4 regions of the Pseudomonas sp. RT4P38 genome follow, and region 1 is predicted to be linked to each of the others. Evidence: predicted binding sites of a transcription regulator. Region 1 holds the regulator's gene; each other region holds the start of a gene.
What was found. Region 1 encodes FliA, which starts transcription of late flagellar genes. Its sites were predicted from a motif close to CTAAAGTTTNNNNNNNNNNNGCCGNTAA; they were not measured.
Positions count from the first base shown of each region.

Region 2: a site for FliA is predicted at 752-779, ahead of ACYZT7_RS07045 (flagellar protein MotY). Genes of this name have one in related genera too.
Region 3: a site for FliA is predicted at 1,168-1,195, ahead of ACYZT7_RS26730 (chemotaxis protein CheW). Genes of this name have one in related genera too.
Region 4: a site for FliA is predicted at 808-835, ahead of ACYZT7_RS01585 (methyl-accepting chemotaxis protein). Genes of this name have one in related genera too.

Region 1 is NZ_CM142703.1:2,014,805-2,017,007, reverse strand. Features, by position in the region: gene ACYZT7_RS09335 (chemotaxis response regulator CheY) at 1-196, opposite strand, end outside; gene fliA (RNA polymerase sigma factor FliA) at 364-1,104, opposite strand; gene fleN (flagellar synthesis regulator FleN) at 1,101-1,931, opposite strand; gene flhF (flagellar biosynthesis protein FlhF) at 2,048-2,203, opposite strand, start outside.
Region 2 is NZ_CM142703.1:1,536,457-1,538,659, forward strand. Features, by position in the region: gene pyrC (dihydroorotase) at 1-685, opposite strand, end outside; gene ACYZT7_RS07045 (flagellar protein MotY) at 845-1,753, shown strand; gene ACYZT7_RS07050 (argininosuccinate synthase) at 1,883-2,203, shown strand, end outside.
Region 3 is NZ_CM142703.1:5,754,518-5,756,720, forward strand. Features, by position in the region: gene norR (nitric oxide reductase transcriptional regulator NorR) at 1-1,070, shown strand, start outside; gene ACYZT7_RS26730 (chemotaxis protein CheW) at 1,261-2,163, shown strand; gene ACYZT7_RS26735 (GNAT family N-acetyltransferase) at 2,191-2,203, shown strand, end outside.
Region 4 is NZ_CM142703.1:338,020-340,222, forward strand. Features, by position in the region: partial or broken gene ACYZT7_RS01580 (FecR domain-containing protein) at 1-780, opposite strand, end outside; gene ACYZT7_RS01585 (methyl-accepting chemotaxis protein) at 952-2,203, shown strand, end outside.

The sequences.
Region 1 (2,203 bases):
GGCGCAGCAGGTCGATACCGGTCATGCCGGGCATGTTCCAGTCTGTTACCAGAAAGTCGATGCTGCCGCTGTTGAGAACCGGAATGGCAGTAGTGCCATCGTCGGCCTCGACCGTGTTGGTGAACCCAAGGTCACGCAACAGGTTTTTTATGATCCGCCGCATCGTTGAGAAGTCATCAACGATGAGGATTTTCATGTTCTTGTTCAATTCGACCTCCAAGCAGTCTTAAACGCGCCCAGCACCTGGACGCGCCATTTCAATCAATCCGGCAAAGCACTCAATGACTGTCTGGAGCACAACAGATCGGGACCCGTGCGGTTCAACACCCCACCAGCCGCGTTCGCAGTGTCCCCACACTGCCTTCAGCGCGCTCGCCACTCCCCCAAACGCCCCCGCAAACGGGCCGCGCACTGGCTGTGTAACTGGCTGACCCGAGATTCGCTAACCCCCAGGACTTCACCGATTTCCTTGAGATTCAACTCTTCGTCGTAATACAGCGCCAACACCAGTCGCTCACGCTCCGGCAAATTGGCAATCGCATCCGCCAGTGCCCTCTGGAAGCGTTCATCTTCCAGATCGCGCGACGGCTCCAGATGAGCACTGGCGCCATCCTCGTGCAGCCCTTCGTGTTCGCCGTCCTGCAACAGATCGTCGAAACTGAATAACCGGCTGCCCAGGGTGTCGTTCAAAATCCCGTAATAATCGTCGAGACTCAATTGGAGTTCGGCCGCAACCTCGTGATCTTTAGCGTCACGACCGGTTTTAGCTTCAATCGAGCGAATGGCGTCGCTGACCATCCGGGTATTGCGGTGGACCGAACGTGGCGCCCAGTCCCCTTTGCGTACTTCATCGAGCATCGCGCCGCGGATTCGAATGCCCGCGTACGTCTCGAAACTCGCGCCTTTGCTGGCGTCGTATTTGGTCGACACTTCAAGCAGGCCGATCATGCCGGCCTGAATCAGGTCTTCGACCTGGACACTGGCCGGCAGACGCGCCAGCAAGTGGTAGGCAATGCGTTTAACCAGTGGCGCGTAACGCTCGATCAGCTCGTACTGCGCGTCACGTGCCGAATTCTTGTAGAGGTTGTAGCCGCTGGCTGTCATAACACCGGTCCTGCCGTTTGTTGCACGAGGCGCTCGACAAAAAACTCCAGGTGCCCACGCGGGTTGGCAGGCAGCGGCCAGGTATCGACCTTTTGTGCAATGGCCTTGAACGCCAGGGAGCACTTGGACCGCGGGAAGGCTTCATAGACGGCGCGCTGCTTCTGCACAGCCTTACGCACGCTTTCGTCGTAAGGCACCGCGCCGACGTATTGTAAGGCGACGTCGAGGAAGCGATCTGTGACCTTGGTCAACTTGGCGAACAGGTTGCGACCTTCCTGCGGGCTCTGGGCCATGTTGGCAAGGACACGGAAGCGGTTCATGCCGTAATCGCGGTTAAGCAATTTGATCAGTGCGTAGGCGTCAGTGATCGAGGTCGGTTCGTCGCAGACCACCAGCAAGACTTCTTGCGCTGCGCGAACGAAACTGACTACCGACTCACCAATGCCCGCAGCGGTGTCGATCACCAATACGTCGAGGTTATCGCCGATGTCGCTGAACGCCTGGATCAGGCCGGCGTGTTGGGCCGGGCTCAGGTGAACCATGCTTTGAGTGCCGGACGCGGCCGGGACGATGCGGATGCCGCCAGGGCCCTGCAACAGAACGTCGCGCAGCTCGCAGCGGCCTTCGATCACGTCGGCCAACGTACGTTTGGGTGTCAGTCCCAGCAGGACGTCGACGTTCGCCAGCCCCAGATCGGCGTCCAGCAGCATGACGCGCCGGCCGAGCTCAGCTAGAGCCAGGGACAAGTTCACTGACACGTTAGTTTTCCCGACGCCACCTTTGCCGCCGGTCACCGCGATCACCTGTACGGGATGCATGCTGCCCATGAATTTTCTTTACCTTGTCTTACTTAGACGGAGGCCACATTACTGGCTGCGCGTTCACAAAATGAACAATGCATGGCAGACCATCGATGTAGGTACAAAAACTGTTCATTAATACCTCAGCCGACCTGCTTGGTCGGGCTGTGGTAAATATCAGCGAACATGTCAGCCATGGCTTCTTCGCTGGGTTCTTCTTGCATTTGCACGCTTACCGCGCGACTGACCAACTGATGACGACGCGGCAGATGCAAATCATCCGGAATCCGCGGGCCATC
Region 2 (2,203 bases), 480 kb from region 1:
GATGGGTGTTGCGCTTGAGGATCGGCAGGCAATAGAAGTGCGGCCGAATCCCGCCCACCAGCATGTGGTTGCGGTTGTACAGCAGGTGATGCGCGGTGATGGTCGCGCCAACATTGGCCGAAGCCTCGTTGACGAACTGCACGGCGTCAGCGGTAGTGATGTGTTCGAACACCACTTTGAGGCTCGGGAAGCGCTCGACCACACGACGCATGTGCTCATCGATAAAGAATTTTTCGCGATCGAACACGTCGACATCGCCACGGGTGACTTCGCCGTGAACCAGCAAGGGCATCCCGACTTCGGCCATGGCCTCAAGTGCAGGGAAAATCTTGTCGATGCTGGTGACACCGGAGTCCGAGTTGGTGGTCGCGCCGGCCGGGTACAGCTTGGCGGCGTGAATGAAACCGCTAGCCTTGGCCTCGCGAATTTCTTCGGGCTGTGTGCGGTCGGTCAGGTACAGCACCATCAACGGTTCGAAGCGACTGCCGGCCGGGCGTGCAGCGAGAATCCGCTGGCGATAGCCGTCGACTTCAGCGGTGTTACGCACCGGAGGTACCAGGTTGGGCATGATGATGGCGCGACCAAAGGTACGCGCGACATCCGCGACTGTATTGGTCAACACGGCACCATCGCGAAGATGAATATGCCAGTCGTCGGGACGCAGCAGGGTCAGGCGGTCGGACATGAGGGGATTCCAGGCGGGTCAAACTGAGGCGAATGCTACCGGAAAAGACTCTCTCAGGCACTCGCTATCAAGTTTTGCAGGAAGCTTCCGATATCCAACAGGTATGCCGTAAACATGTGTGTGTCGGTCTTTTTGTTGTAGAAGCCAGTGGAGCCTCCCGTGCGCCAGCGTTATTTAGCCTTGCTCAGCGTATTTGCCAGCCTTCCTGCGATGGCGCTCACTTTCCAGACCCGTCTGGAGAGCATCGAGTGGACGGTCGAAGGAGACAAGTTCGAGTGCCGCCTGACTCAGCCGATCACCGATTTTGGTTCCGGCGAGTTCGTACGCCGCGCCGGCGAGCAAGCGACGTTTCGTCTGAAGGCCTATAACTCGATGATCGGCGGCGGTTCGGCGACCTTGCTGGCGGCCGCAGCGCCCTGGCAGCCGGGGCGTGGCGACATCAACCTCGGTTCTGTGCGTATTGGCAGCGGCAATGTGTTGTTCAACAGTTCGCAAGTACAGGCCGGCCGCTTGATCAGTGGCCTGATGGATGGTCGCAGTCCGGTCGTTCGACATTACTCGGGCGATGGCCGGGTATCGGAAGTGCGTCTGTTGCCGGTCAAGTTCAGCAAGGCCTTCAACGACTATCAGGGTTGCGTGGCAAAACTGCTGCCGAAGAATTTCGAGCAGGTCAAACAGTCCGAAATTGGCTTCCCCGGCGAAGGCATCGATCTTGACGCTCGGGCCAAGGCTCAGTTGCAGGTGATGCTGGATTTCATGAAGGTCGATCCGACAGTCAACCACATCGAACTCGATGGCCACTCCGACAACAGCGGCAATCGCCTGACCAACCGTGACCTGTCGCGCCGCCGGGCTCTGGCTGTCATGGACTTCTTCAAGGCCAACGGTATTCAGGAATCGCAAATCACCCTGCGCTTCCACGGCGAGCGTTATCCGTTGGCGCCCAATACCAACACCGCCAACCGGGCGAAGAACCGTCGGGTCAATGTGCACCTCGCGCGGGTTGCGCCCATCGAAAAGCCAGCCCCTGAGGCCACTGCATTGGCAAGCCCCGCGTCGACCTCCTGACCCCGCGGTTATCGTCGCCCACTCGACATAATCTGTCGCTTCGTCGTCATAAGCTGTCGCGCCTCTGTAAATTATCCTGCATGACCGGTAGACTTGACGGCTTTCCGTAGAACCCCGTGGAGTGATGGCATGGCGGACGTAAACAAGGTCGTTCTGGCGTATTCCGGCGGCCTGGACACTTCGGTGATCCTCAAGTGGCTGCAGGATACTTATAACTGTGAAGTCGTGACCTTCACCGCTGATCTGGGTCAGGGCGAAGAGGTCGAACCTGCACGCGCCAAGGCACAAGCCATGGGCGTGAAAGAGATCTACATCGACGACTTGCGCGAAGAATTCGTGCGCGATTTCGTTTTTCCGATGTTCCGCGCCAACACCGTTTACGAAGGCGAGTACCTGCTGGGTACTTCCATCGCTCGTCCGTTGATCGCCAAGCGCCTGATCGAAATCGCC
Region 3 (2,203 bases), 3.0 Mb from region 1:
ACGCCGCCGAGCGCATCGAACGCTTGGCTAATCGTGTCGAAGACGAACATCAGCGTGCCGAGGTTTACCGACAAGCCAGCGGCCAGCAGCACCGCGAGATGATTGGCCAGAGCAAGGCCCACAAACGGTTGGTGGAAGAAATCAATCTGGTGGGCGGCAGCGATCTTACCGTGCTGATCACCGGCGAAACCGGGGTCGGCAAGGAACTGGTCGCCCAAGCCATCCACGCCGCATCGCCCCGGGCCGACAAGCCGATCATCAGCCTCAACTGCGCCGCGTTGCCGGACACGCTGGTGGAGAGCGAGTTGTTCGGCCATGTCCGCGGTGCCTTCACCGGCGCAATGAACGATCGACGCGGCAAGTTTGAACTGGCCAATGGCGGCACGCTGTTTCTCGATGAAGTCGGTGAGCTGTCCCTGACCGTCCAGGCCAAATTGCTGCGAGTCCTGCAAAGCGGTCAATTGCAGCGGTTGGGTTCGGATAAAGAACATCAGGTGGACGTACGTCTGATCGCCGCGACCAACCGCGATCTGGCCGAGGAAGTGCGCAGCGGCCGCTACCGTGCCGACTTTTATCACCGCCTGAGCGTTTATCCGTTGCTGGTGCCAGCACTGCGTGATCGTGGGCGGGATGTGCTGCTGCTCAGCGGCTATTTCCTCGAGCAAAACCGCTCTCGCATGGGCCTCAACAGCCTGCGCCTGAACAGCGATGCACAGGCTGCATTGCTGGCGTATGCATGGCCGGGCAATGTGCGGGAGCTGGAGCACTTGATTGGCCGCAGCGCCTTGAAGGCGCTCGGTAACTGCAAGGAGCGACCGAAGATTCTCAGTTTGAGTGCGGCGGATCTGGATTTGCCCACTGGCAGTATCGAGCTTGCAGCCGAGCCAGCCCCTGTCAGCCCTGCTGCGTTGGTCTCGGGAGATTTGCGGGCGGCGACCGAGGATTATCAACGTCAACTGATCAACGCCTGTCTGGAACGGCACCATAACAATTGGGCGAGTGCGGCGCGTGAGCTAGGCTTGGATCGGGCGAATCTTGGGCGGATGGCCAAGAGATTGGGGATGAAGTGACGGAGCCATCGCGAGCAAGCTCGCTCCCACAGGGGGAATGCATTCTAATGTGGGAGCGAGCTTGCTCGCGATGGCGTCATACCGTTCACCTGAATTGTTAAAGCCTGCCCGCAACAAGTCGATAACCCGGCATCGATAGCTGTTGGCGATCTTCGCGATCACCCATCACCTTTTTCCACAGAAGGTTTTTATGTCTTCAAACAAAGCCCGCGCAGACTCACTTTCGCTTCTGCTGTTTACCTTGCGCAGCGGCAAGCTGATGGCGATCAACCTGCTGAAAGTCAGTGAAATCATTCCCTGCCCGCCGCTGACCAGGCTGCCGGAGTCGCATCCCCACGTCAAAGGCATCGCCACCCTGCGCGGTGCGTCGTTGTCGGTGATCGACCTCAGCCGTGCCATCGGTGAACGGCCGCTGGAAGACCCGAACGGTGGCTGCCTGATCGTCACCGATGTCAGTCGCTCAAAGCAGGGTTTGCACGTTCAAGCGGTGAGCAAGATCGTCCACTGCCTGACCACCGACATCCGTCCGCCGCCCTTTGGCTCTGGCGGCGTGCGTTCGTACATCACGGGCGTGACCTCGGTCGACGGCACGTTGGTGCAGGTGCTGGACATCGAAAAAGTGATCCATGGCATCGCCCCGGCGCAGATCGAAACGGCCCCGACCGAACTGAGCATGGAAGACGCCGAAGTACTCGGCAACGCGCGGATTCTGGTGGTCGATGACAGCCAGGTTGCGCTGCAGCAATCGGTTCACACCCTGCGCAACCTCGGCCTGCAATGCCACACCGCTCGCAGTGCCAAGGAAGCCATCGACTGCCTGCTGGACCTGCAAGGTACGGCCCAGCAGATCAACCTGATCGTTTCGGACATCGAAATGTCGGAAATGGACGGCTACGCCTTCACCCGCACCTTGCGTGAAACCCCGGATTTCTCGCACCTTTATGTGCTGCTGCACACCTCTTTGGACAGCGCGATGAACAGCGAAAAGGCCCGTCTTGCCGGCGCGAACGCGGTGCTGACCAAGTTCTCCTCTCCGGAATTGACCAAGTGCCTGATCGAAGCGGCCAAGGCTGTCGCTGAACAAGGTCATTGAGTCTTGGCCAAGGACTTCTGCTTTCTGATGCGGCGCAACC
Region 4 (2,203 bases), 1.7 Mb from region 1:
CGCATGTTGCGGGTAACGATCAATCCGTCAGCCCAAGCACCAACATCCATGCAGAGGTGGCGCCAAACTCGCCTGGTGGTGATCGATCAGATAGCTTTGCCCTGCCTGCACCTGAGTCGGCAAGCCATCGGCGGCAAGCGGCGAATGGATGACAACCCTGCCAGCGGTAACACTGAGTCGTGTGCCGTCGCTCTCCTGACGCAGGATGAAACGTGCCCCAACGCCTTCATAAACACCGTGACGACTTTGCACCCGCAGAGGTCGGTCAAACGAAGATCCTTCGTCGATCCCGCCGCACGTCACGATGATCTCGCCGCGAGTCAGTTTGATCAGCCGCTGCTGTGCGTTGTAATCCAGATCAACTGCACTGGCGGTGTTGAGCTCCAGTCTTGTGCCGTCGGGTAATTGGAAACCGCGCTGTTCGCTCGTGGCGGTGGCGAAATCGGCGGTCCACTGTTGCCAGCCCACTGCATCTTTGCCCAGCCACGCCCCCATCAGCAACGTACTCGACAGCAGCTTCAAGGCTTGGCGTCGTCCCAGTCCCTGGGCGCTGTTTTCCAACGTATTGAAGGCCACTTGAGCACCGGGCACCGCCCGCAGGTTGCTGCTCAACTCGGCTTGTAGCGACTGCACCCGTTGCCAGGCCAGTTCGTGTTCATGGTGTTCGGCCCGCCCGACGTCGCATGACTGACGTAGCCAGGAATTAGCCGAGTTGTTACGCCGGCGCAGCAGCAAAAGTCTGATCAGGCGCTTTAGCACCGTTCGGCGGGTATCTGACAGGAAATGCCGACCATTTCGTACAAACGCCTAAGTTTTCTCCGGTTTGTGCCGACAGCCTGATGAGACATGCGTGCACCAAAGTAGAGCGGCCACAGAGCCCTGCCTGCGCTGTTACCTGGAATGCTGCAACCCTGAACGCATCCCCACTTTTTGCATAAGAAGTCCCATGAAATGAATCTCAAATTCAGCCATAAAATCCTTCTGGCCGCCTCCGGCGTCGTGGTGCTGGCTTTTGCGTTGTTCACTTTGTACAACGACTATCTGCAGCGAAACACCATCCGCCAAAACCTCGAGTCGAGCGTCCAGCAGGCCGGCGATCTGACCGCCAGCAGTGTGCAAAACTGGATGAGCGGCCGTGTGCTGGTGCTGGAAAACCTCGCGCAAAACGTCGCCCATCAAGGCGCCAATGCCGACCTCCCGGGGCTGGTCAATCAACCGGCCCTGACCTCGAACTTCCAGTTCACCTACGTGGGCCAGGCCAACGGCGTGTTCACTCAGCGCCCGGACGCGAAGATGCCTGACGGTTACGATCCGCGTCAGCGTCCCTGGTACAAACAAGCGGTGGCTGCCGACAAGACCATGCTGACTCCGCCTTACATGGCTGCCGTCGGTGGCCTGGTGGTGACCATCGCCCTGCCGGTGAAAAAGAACGGCGAGTTGCTCGGCGTGGTCGGTGGTGACCTGAGTCTGGAAACACTGGTGAAGATCATCAACTCGGTGGACTTCGGTGGCATCGGTCACGCATTCCTGGTCAGCGCCGACGGTCAGGTGATCGTCAGCCCGGACAAAGACCAGGTGATGAAAAACCTGAAGGACATCTACCCGAACGCCGGCGTGCGCATCGAGAAGGGCAATCAGGACGTCACCCTGAACAAGCAGGACCGTATCCTTTCGTTCACGCCGGTCAGTGGTCTGCCGAATGCCGAGTGGTACATCGGTCTGTCGATCGACAAGGACAAGGCCTACGCACCACTCAGCCAGTTCCGCACTTCTGCGCTGATCGCGATGTTCATCGCCGTAACGGCCATTGCCGTGCTGCTGAGCCTGCTGATCAACGTGCTGATGCGTCCGCTGACCACCATGGGCCGTGCGATGCAGGACATCGCCCAAGGTGAGGGCGACCTGACCCGTCGCCTGGCCGTGGAAAGTAAAGACGAGTTCGGTGAGCTAGGCGGTTCGTTCAACCAGTTCGTGGAGCGAATTCACGCGTCGATTTCCGAAGTTTCGTCGGCAACCCGTCAGGTTCACGACCTGTCGCAACGGGTGATGGCCTCGTCCAACGCCTCGATCGTCGGCTCCGACGAGCAAAGCGCCCGCACCAACAGCGTAGCCGCGGCGATTAATCAATTGGGCGCCGCCACCCAGGAAATCGCCCGCAATGCCGCCGATGCTTCCCAGCACGCCAGCGGTGCGAGCGAGCAGG